Regions from separate parts of the Paenibacillus sp. FSL P4-0176 genome, predicted to be linked through region 3. Evidence: riboswitches for the same ligand, from Rfam matches in the RefSeq annotation. Region 3 holds a riboswitch; each other region holds the start of a gene.

Region 1 (3,282 bases), 520 kb from region 3:
CAAACGCATTCAATCCACCGAAGCCGAATTTATCGATGGAGAGATTATTACACTGCCTAACGGTTACCGCTATTTCTTCATCTATGGACCTGAAAAGGAATGGATTGAGTTCTTCCAGCGCTAAGAAATGGAGCTGATTTCATGAACATTTTAATTACCGGCGCAGCCGGAAAAATTGGACGTGACTTGTCCCAACACTTGTCAGAGACATTTCACCTGCGACTAACGGATTTGAATATCGACAGACTGCATACGTATCAAGGGACAGGCCATGAGATCATGACACTGGATGTGACAGACCCCGAAGCCTGTCAGCATGCTTGCGAAGGCATGGATGTGGTTGTACATCTGGCGGGAGATCCTTCCCCGCATGCCGGATTTTATGAATCGTTGTTGGACATCAATATCAAAGGCACATTTAATGTATTCCGTGCAGCCAAGGACCAAGGTGTACGAAGAGTCATTCTGGCAAGCAGTGCACAGACGATCGAGGGGTATCCCATTGATGCTCAGGTCTATCCGGACATGCCGACACGCCCACGGAATTTGTACGGGGTTAGCAAATGTTTTGGAGAATCGCTCGCTTCCTATTTTGCGTATACCGAAGGTTTACAAAGTGTAGCAATACGTATAGGTGCATATGATGATTTTCAACCGGACGGACCCGTGCTGGAGGCAAGGGATATGAGCGCGTATATTAGTCCGGCTGACTTGTGTGATTTGATGTTCAAAGCAATTACAACTACCGATCTGGAACCCTTCACCATACTGCATGGGATCTCGAATAATCGGTTTAAACGATTAAATCTGGAAACCACTCAGAAACAGGTAGGTTATGACCCAAAATCCGATGCTTTTGCACTCAGTCAGATTGCCTTATATGATTCCCCACGATAATTATTGAAAATAACACATCCAAACAGGCTGTTATACATATGTATAACGGCCTGTTTATAACTTATACGTGTCCCTATCCAGTTCATGACTGGACAGGTCCTACCCTCTGGCCTATAATTACACCTAGTAATGCCCGTAACTTCATAGTTTCCCAGGGGAGTCGGAATTGGCCGGCTGAGAGTGTATCCCACCAAGATACTAACCCTTAGACCTGATCTGGATCATGCCAGCGTAGGAATCGGAGTATATCGAAATGGCACAGCCCTATGGCTGAACGCCACCTCTCTAACGCCTGCACGCGTCCCGGAATACGGGACGCTTTTTTAATGTTCTTTTATATAGCCAGAGAGCTAAAAAAAGTGACGTTATCCAGATCTCAACTGGTATAAATCTGTCGATTTATGCAAGATGATTGGATATGAAGCCAAGGAGTACCCCGTGCCAATCGGCCGGACATACCGAAGGAGAGAACCACAGATGAAATGGCGTAAAACGATGGGATTGTTGCTCTTATGCGTGCTTATGGTGACTGTAGCCGCATGTGGTGGCAAAGAAGCTGCCCCAGCTGGGCAGAACGGCAACACAAATACGGAAAGCAGCAACGAAGGTGACACTGCCGCCCTGAAAGATATTAAAGTGGTGCTCGACTGGACACCAAATACGAATCATACAGGCCTGTATGCAGCTGTAGATCAAGGTTTTTATAAAGCCGCAGGCTTGAACGTTGAGATTGTACAACCAGGTGCCGGTGGCGCAGATACAATGGTTGCCTCGAATGAAGTGCCTTTTGGCGTAAGTTATCAGGAGAGTGTAACTCAAGCCCGCACACAGGGTGTTCCATTGGTCTCCATCGCAGCAGTTATTCAGCATAATACATCTGGTTTCGCTGCTCCGGCGGATCGGAATATCAAGTCACCGAAAGATTTTGAAGGTAAAACCTATGGCGGTTGGGGTTCCCCAGTCGAAGAAGCCGTGATGCAATCCATTATGGAAGGCGACGGAGCCGATGTATCCAAAGTGAAAAACATTAACATGGGTGATGCCGACTTTTTCACCGCAGTGAAACGGGATATCGATTTCGCATGGATTTTCTACGCCTGGACAGGTATTGAAGCCGAACTGCGCGGAGAACCGATCGACATGTTATATGTGAAGGATTATTCAGATGCACTGGATTACTACACGCCTGTACTAGTAACAAACGAGCAGACGATCCAAAACGACCCTGAGTTGGTGAAAGCATTCCTGAAAGCCACTTCAGAAGGATATCAATACGCAATTGATCATCCCGAAGACGCAGCAAACATTCTGATCAAGGCCGTACCGGACTTGGATAAAGACTTGGTACTGGCAAGCCAGAAGTGGCTTAGTCCAAAATACACGGATGACGCCCCGCGTTGGGGTGAGCAAAAGCAGGAAGTGTGGCAGAACTACACCGACTGGATGTTTAGCAAAAAACTGCTGGATGAACAGATCGATGTGAGCAAGGCATATACGAACGAGTTTTTACCCCAATAAAATTTCTCATATAAAACGAACTTAATATTTACACGATGACGGAGAGGACAGAAATAACGTGAAAAAGCGAAGCGGTCGCCTTTATCACCGGATTTTCCCTTTAGAGAAAGGGAATCAAAAAAATCTGGGGATAACAGCGATTGGAAGGTTATTCTGTCATCGAAGTGGCAAGTGTAACAGTCATTAGTTCATTTTATTTATCACGAAAGGAGCCGTGATCTCTCATGGCAAGCACACTACTTAGTATTCAGGTTATCCCGAAAACGCCAAATGGCGAGAACTCTTATCCTTACGTTGATCGCGCCATTGAAGTTATTCAGCAATCCGGCCTGAAATATCAGGTGAACGCGCTCGACACCACGATGGAGGGGGAACTAGAGGAACTGCTGGAAGTTGTCCGTAAAATGCACGAGGTACTCGTGGAGGCTGGCAGCCCAAGCATCATCTCCCAGATCAAAATCGCCCATAGCCCTACCGGCTTCAGCATGGATACCCTGACGGAGAAGTATCGCTAATGCCTGCCTATTTCAAAAGTGTATGGCCGCCCATTGTGGCGGTTATTCTCTTTATAGCGATATGGCAGGGAGCCGTCTCCCTCTTCCATATTGAGAAATGGATGCTGCCTTCACCGTCCGACATCGCCCGCGAAGCGGCAACCCAGGCCGAACGGCTTGGCATGCACGCTTCCGCAACCATTCAGTTAACGCTGATTGGATTCGCCGCTGGAACAGCGGTTGGATTACTGATTGCGATGGTACTGCATTTGGTCCCTTTTCTCAAGTCAGCCCTGTACCCTTTACTTATTCTTAGTCAAAATATCCCAACCATCGCGCTCGCGCCGCTCCTGTTAATCTGGTTTGGATTCGG
Region 2 (3,282 bases), 260 kb from region 3:
GATGAAACATGAGGAGGGCATTATGCCATGGAAGATCGCAAGTTAACCGTCCGGGCTGTGGAACGGGCGCTGGATATATTATTATGTTTTACCACACGCAGTGATCTGGGACTCACCGAAATTGCCAGCCAGATTGGCCTGCACAAAAGTACAGTGCACCGTTTGATGGCTACGCTGGAGGATCGAGGGTTCGTGATCCGCGATGCAGCAACAGAGAAGTACCGACTTGGCATCCGAATCTGGGAGCTGTCAGCTCATATGTCCCGCAGTGATGATCCCGCTATTCTGCTGCTGCCTGCGATGGAGCGACTGAGAGATCGATTGGGGGAGACCGTGAGTCTGTACCTGCGTGATGGGAGTGAACGGATTCGTATTCAGGCGGTGCAAAGTGATCAGGCGATCCGCCGAGTTGCTCCCGTTGGTGTTAGACTCCCGCTGTCTGTGGGGGCTTCCAGCAAAGTCCTGATGGCGTTTGCCACGGACGAGGATCGTGAAGAACTGATGAACGGGCCGGAATGGCCGGTGTTTATTGATCCCGCGGTGTATTTAGCGCAGATGGGAGATATCCGGGATAACGGATATGCCACAAGTTACGAGGAACGTGAGCCGGGAGCTGCCGCGGTATCTGTACCGATTATGGATCGCAGAGGCAATATTGCAGCTGCCCTCTCGGTCTCAGGACCTGTCAGCCGACTTTCGCAGGAGACATTGCATGAATACGCACCTGTGTTGAAGGATGCTGCTACGCAAATGGGGCTCATGTTATCCTGATGTTGATGTAAGTTTTTTCTCCAATAGAGTTTGATCATTTGGAATATAAAGGTTGTTTTTATGTTCCGGTTGCGCTACTCTGTAATGGACGGCCCAGCGGGGCCAGCTTCATTGAATATGAACGGCGGCTTATGTAAGCTGCAACTAATTAACGTTACTGGGGGAGTCCGAATTGTCCGGACTGAGACGGAATCGCATGAGATTCCGGACCCTTTGCACCTGATCTGGATCATACCAGCGTAGGGAAGTAATCGGCGATATGACCACAACCACCACATGATGTGACCCTTGTAGGGCTCCGTTAAGGAGCTGCATAAAGGTGCATTATTGGTGATGGACATAAAAGTCGGTTCCTTCGGGGACCGGCTTTTTTATATACAGGGAACGGGCGATATAGCGCGGATTTTATGGGCTTCTTTTTCGATAACCTGCGGAAGTGGGCTTGGATGAGGAGGGAAGTCTTATAGATCGATGATCTGTGGCAGCCTCCGTCTGTTGTTAACTGTACATGAAAAGTGTCTCCCCTGGTCTGGTGTAGGATCGCTCTTTCTTCTCTGCATTGCGCATGATTTGGGACAGGTACGTAAGCGAGCTAATGATGAAACCAACCAAACAAGCGACGAACACTGAGGAGGAGACAAGTGAACATGAGTACAGGAAATCAAACGGGACAACAAGCGATGGAACAGGAACATAACGGTCAGCAGGTGGAAAAAGAAACAGGGGCGGCCGGACGGGTCCAGCCCTTTCCGGGCAGCCGCAAAGTCTACATTCAGGGCTCACGGCCGGACATTGCTGTACCGGAGCGTGAGATAGCCCTTCATGACACGAATACTCCCCAAGGGGTGGAGCATAACGAACCGTTGCGTGTCTACGATACGAGCGGCCCGATGACCGATCCCGCATTTCATGCGGATATCCGCGCAGGTTTGCCAGCCCTGCGCACCCGTTGGATCACAGAGCGTGGCGATGTTGAAGCTTATCAAGGCCGTACGGTTAAACCGGAGGATAACGGACTGAAGCCCGGAGGAAAGAGAGCTGGAGCCGAAGAGTACCCTGGATTACGAGGCAAACCGCTGCGAGCACAGACAGGACGCTGTGTGACTCAGATGCATTATGCGAGGCAGGGAGTCATTACGGCAGAGATGGAGTTCGCCGCTATTCGTGAAGGCGTGGAACCGGAATTTGTAAGACAGGAGCTGGCGAGTGGACGGGCCATTCTGCCATCCAACATCAATCACCCGGAGAGTGAGCCGATGTTGATTGGTCGTCATTTTCATGTGAAGATCAATGCCAACATAGGTAACTCTGCCGTATCTTCCTCCATTGAGGAAGAGGTCGAGAAGATGACTTGGGCAGTACGATGGGGATCAGATACCGTAATGGATCTGTCCACAGGCAAAAACATTCATACCACCCGGGAATGGATTATCCGTAATTCACCTGTGCCGATTGGTACGGTGCCGCTGTATCAGGCGCTGGAAAAGGTGAATGGCGAAGCGGAAGCGCTGACTTGGGAGTTGTACCGTGACACACTCATAGAGCAGGCAGAGCAGGGCGTGGACTACTTTACGATTCATGCAGGTGTATTGCTGCGTTATATCCCCATGACCGCCAAGCGAATGACAGGCATTGTGTCTCGGGGCGGTTCCATTATGGCAGCATGGTGTCTGGCGCATCATCAGGAGAATTTTTTGTATACCCATTTTGAAGAAATCTGCGAGATTATGAAAGGGTATGATGTAGCGTTTTCGCTGGGAGATGGACTTCGTCCAGGCAGTATCTACGATGCGAATGACGAAGCTCAGATGGCGGAACTGGCCACGCTTGGGGAACTGACGCAGATCGCATGGAAGCATGATGTGCAGGTGATGATCGAAGGCCCGGGTCATGTGCCGATGCATAAGATCAAGGAGAATGTGGACTTGCAGATGGAGATCTGTAAAGAAGCACCGTTCTACACACTTGGGCCGCTAACGACCGACATTGCGCCAGGATATGATCACATCACATCCGCCATTGGGGCAGCCATGATTGGCTGGTTCGGCACGTCGATGCTCTGTTATGTTACGCCAAAAGAACATTTGGGCCTGCCCAACAAGGATGATGTGCGGGAAGGGGTCATCGCCTACAAGATCGCGGCCCACGCCGCCGATCTGGCGAAGGGACATCCACGTGCCCAGCGCCGCGATGACGCATTGTCCAAAGCGCGGTTCGAGTTCCGTTGGCGTGACCAGTTCAACCTGTCACTGGACCCGGAACGTGCGCTATCCTACCATGATGAGACGCTGCCAGCAGAAGGGGCCAAAGAAGCTCATTTCTGCTCCATGTGCGGACCGAAGTTCTGTAGTATGCGCATCACGCAGGACATTCGTGCCTTTGCGGCGGACAAAGGATTGTCCGAGAATGAGGCTGTAGCTGCCGGGATGCAGGAAAAGGCCGAGGAATATCGAACACGTTCCTAAGGGAGCCAAGTGATGAAGGTTTTTTGAAGCTTTAAATTATAAATAT
Region 3 (3,282 bases):
TCCGTTTTGCCAGAAGGCTGACCTTCCACCTCATAATGACCTGTTGTTTTCAGGATATTCATCAGAGATAACAACAATGAACTCTTGCCAGCTCCATTAGCTCCGACAATACCAATCCAGTCTCCATGCCATACCTTGGCCTGCTCCACCTGAATGAAAGGTGTTTTCCCACGCCATCCGGTGAACTGTTGCAAGTCCAGTGCAGGCTGGTAGGCGGGTGATAAAGGCGATAAGGATGAGACGTGAGATATGAGGGATATACCCGGTGTATCGGATAAGCCAGACGATCGCTGTGCTTCCAAACTTGAGATGCCGTGATCCACACACACTTGAATCTCTCCAGAAGCACTTCCCTCTTCTTGCCTAGCTGCCTGCTCTTGCTCCTCCCATATGCCTGGATACCAGATTCCATAAGCCTTCAGCTTGCCCCGTTCATCCGTAAATACCTGCTGTGCTGGCCCATCCGCCACAATCTTTCCTTCAGGTGATAACACAATGATGCGGTCGACCATATCCACAATCTCGTTTATTTTGTGTTCAACGATGATGATCGTTTTGTCACTGGCGATTCGTTTGACGGTATCCCACACCTGGGAAGTCCCCTCATCATCCAGCAGTGCAGTGGGTTCATCCAAAAACAATACCTCCGGGTCCATGGCAAGCATCGAAGCAATCGCAAGACGCTGCTTCATCCCCTGAGACATGGACTGGATCAATACACGATTCTGTTCAAAGGATAACCCCACTTGTTTCAGATAATATTCAATCAGAGCAGGCATCTCTTCACGCGGAATATTTCGGTTTTCCAGAACAAATGCGATCTCTTCATCCGTAAAGGACATACAGAACTGGGTATCCGGATCTTGAAAGACCACTCCTGCTTTGGCGGGAACCTGAATATCATCACATTTCATCGGAATCTCAACCGAACGTGGTATCAGACCGCTCAGAATTTGCAATAACGTTGATTTACCGGAGCCACTCGGGCCAAGCAACAGCACTTTCTCTCCTTGACGCACAGAAAGAGACAAGCCTTGAAATACCAAGGCTTTCTCTCCCGGGAACTTGCATCTTAGATTAGTCACACTTACCGCTTGCGAATTCTCTTCCCCGTTCATCTAATCCAGCGCCTCATAATCTTGTTTGGATACCGGTCTGAGCGAACGCGTTACACCAGTCAGTTCCAATGCTTTGGCGAGATAATAAGCGAACACTCCAGCAATCAAGATGCTTCCAATGAAGCGGAATCCGATAAATAACGTGTAGTTCCAGGCCGAGAGTGAATCAATATACCCGTACTGGTAATCCAGCAAAAGCGAAGTCGCTGCGGCTCCTATGGCTGCAAGACAGGTGACAAACAGATTGGTTTTGCGATACAAAAATGCGGCGAAGAATATCTCGGCTCCCAATCCTTGCAACAGACCGTATACAAGTGTGGACATGCCCCATTCACTACCCAGAAAAGCACTTACCGTTGATGCCGCAACTTCGGCAAGAATAGCCACGCCTGGTTTACGAATGATAACAAAAGCAAACGTGCCCGCCATAAACCACATGCCGTAGATCATCTGCTCCGCATGAACACCAAATGGTTTCATCAAGTCATATGTAGGTCCCCATATCTTGTAAATTACCCCAAACACTACTGCGATCACGATGGTTACCAGAATATCCGTTAGTTTCAATCGCTTGTTGCCTGCTGTTGTTGCCATGTTCTCTACGTCCTTCCTTTGTTCCCTGTGGGGGTTATCAAATTAAACGAAAAAGCCTCCCCGGTTCCGGGCAGGCCTTACGTACAGTGGACAATCTTCACAATGATGTATTGGATGGATGTCGGAAATACGGAATATCAACCAGCACCCCTCCGCCCTGGCAGATACACCACCACAGTTCAAAGAGGTCTGTTGTTCATCCACGTTCATTCCCACAATTCACCCTTACATATCGCAAATCCATGTTCTCTACGCTGGCATTACCCAGATCAGATGTACGGTCAGCGGCACAAGGCCACTCTCTCAGCCCAACTTCATTGAGCTCCCGGTTCACTTATTTCATTGCTTCTAATGTACATCAGATGGGTATTTGTGGCAATCCCTAGAAAAAGCATCATACTTCATTTGGGGTAACAGGGGAAAGAATCTGATGGTTCACTTTCCATAATATGAAACATTTAGGTTATGTAGTCCGTCTTAAACATTTAGAAGGGAGATTGATAGTGATGAAAGATTACAATTCTGTTTGGCAACTTAAAACATGGAAAATGGTCCTTGCCGCTTCGATACTCACCGCAGGCACGGCACCTGCCTTACTCTCATCCACTGTGGCGGAAGCCGCAACAACTAAACCTAAACCGACAGCTTATATTAACAATGTTCAAGCTCAATATGATGTTGTCATACGGCAGGGTATTACGTACGTGGCATTGACGGAGCTTCAATTCCTCGGCAACTATACGTTTGGTTACAATAACAAAACAAAAGAGATCAGCATTAGCACAGGCAGCGATAAGTATGTCCTTACACCTAACAGCAAAACAATGAAGAAAAACGGTCAGAATGCGACATTATCCTCAGCGCCGATTCTGGTGAATGGTAAAGCGATGCTTCCGCTCCGTGCCATCGGTGAAGCTTTTGGTGCCAAGGTGCAGTGGAACCAGAAGGCCAAGGAAGCCTACATTTACACTACCGACGCTACGATTGTAAAAGAATATAACAGTTCCGATCTGACTGTGGCGCGTGAAGCCGCACTGCATCTGCCACGCTTCTCTGAACTGGGACAAGCACGTCTGGACATTCGCAATCCTTTGGGTCCGGTGGATTCATCCATTGAATACATCTTTGAGCAAGGTAAAAAAGATCGTTTCTTCGTTGTTGAGGATAACGATCTGATCAGTTATTATATCCTTAAAAATGGAAGTGCACTGCTACAATGGCAGGCTAACATCAGCAAAAATGCCGGAACCATCGGTGACCTGTTCTTTATTAAAAACAAAGCCGTTGCTGAAGCAGGGACTCGTCCTTCCGTAGCAGGTCAAACACTCGTATCATTTAAGTACTCTCGCATGCTTGAAGAAACCTCTTACGAAATCATGAACAAATTGGGCTCTATTGATACCGGTTCTGTTGTCCCCGAGAAAGGCAAAGTCATCGTTGAAGTTCCGGGAGAGCAATAATTTGAGCATCCTCTATAAAACATTGCTCAGCAGAACTATACTATGACATCTGCATTACAAAGAGCGTCCCACAAAGTCATTGTAACAATGACCTTGGAACGCTCTTTTTG

Evidence for each region. A riboswitch is a leader RNA that binds a small molecule or an ion and turns the genes downstream of it on or off. The one in region 3 is predicted to bind thiamine pyrophosphate.
Region 1: another riboswitch for thiamine pyrophosphate. It lies ahead of MKY95_RS02380 (ABC transporter substrate-binding protein); the one in region 3 lies ahead of MKY95_RS04660 (ECF transporter S component).
Region 2: another riboswitch for thiamine pyrophosphate. It lies ahead of thiC (phosphomethylpyrimidine synthase ThiC); the one in region 3 lies ahead of MKY95_RS04660 (ECF transporter S component).

Annotation. Positions count from the first base shown of each region.
Region 1 covers NZ_CP150242.1:495,007-498,288, reverse strand. The annotation lists gene MKY95_RS02390 (VOC family protein) at 1-124, shown strand, start outside; gene MKY95_RS02385 (NAD(P)-dependent oxidoreductase) at 142-897, shown strand; TPP riboswitch at 1,041-1,153, shown strand; gene MKY95_RS02380 (ABC transporter substrate-binding protein) at 1,375-2,415, shown strand; gene MKY95_RS02375 (thiamine-binding protein) at 2,640-2,930, shown strand; gene MKY95_RS02370 (ABC transporter permease) at 2,930-3,282, shown strand, end outside.
Region 2 covers NZ_CP150242.1:759,464-762,745, forward strand. The annotation lists gene MKY95_RS03555 (IclR family transcriptional regulator) at 28-771, shown strand; TPP riboswitch at 921-1,034, shown strand; gene thiC (phosphomethylpyrimidine synthase ThiC) at 1,452-3,236, shown strand.
Region 3 covers NZ_CP150242.1:1,019,651-1,022,932, reverse strand. The annotation lists gene MKY95_RS04665 (ABC transporter ATP-binding protein) at 1-1,118, opposite strand, end outside; gene MKY95_RS04660 (ECF transporter S component) at 1,119-1,712, opposite strand; TPP riboswitch at 1,942-2,052, opposite strand; gene MKY95_RS04655 (copper amine oxidase N-terminal domain-containing protein) at 2,219-3,172, shown strand.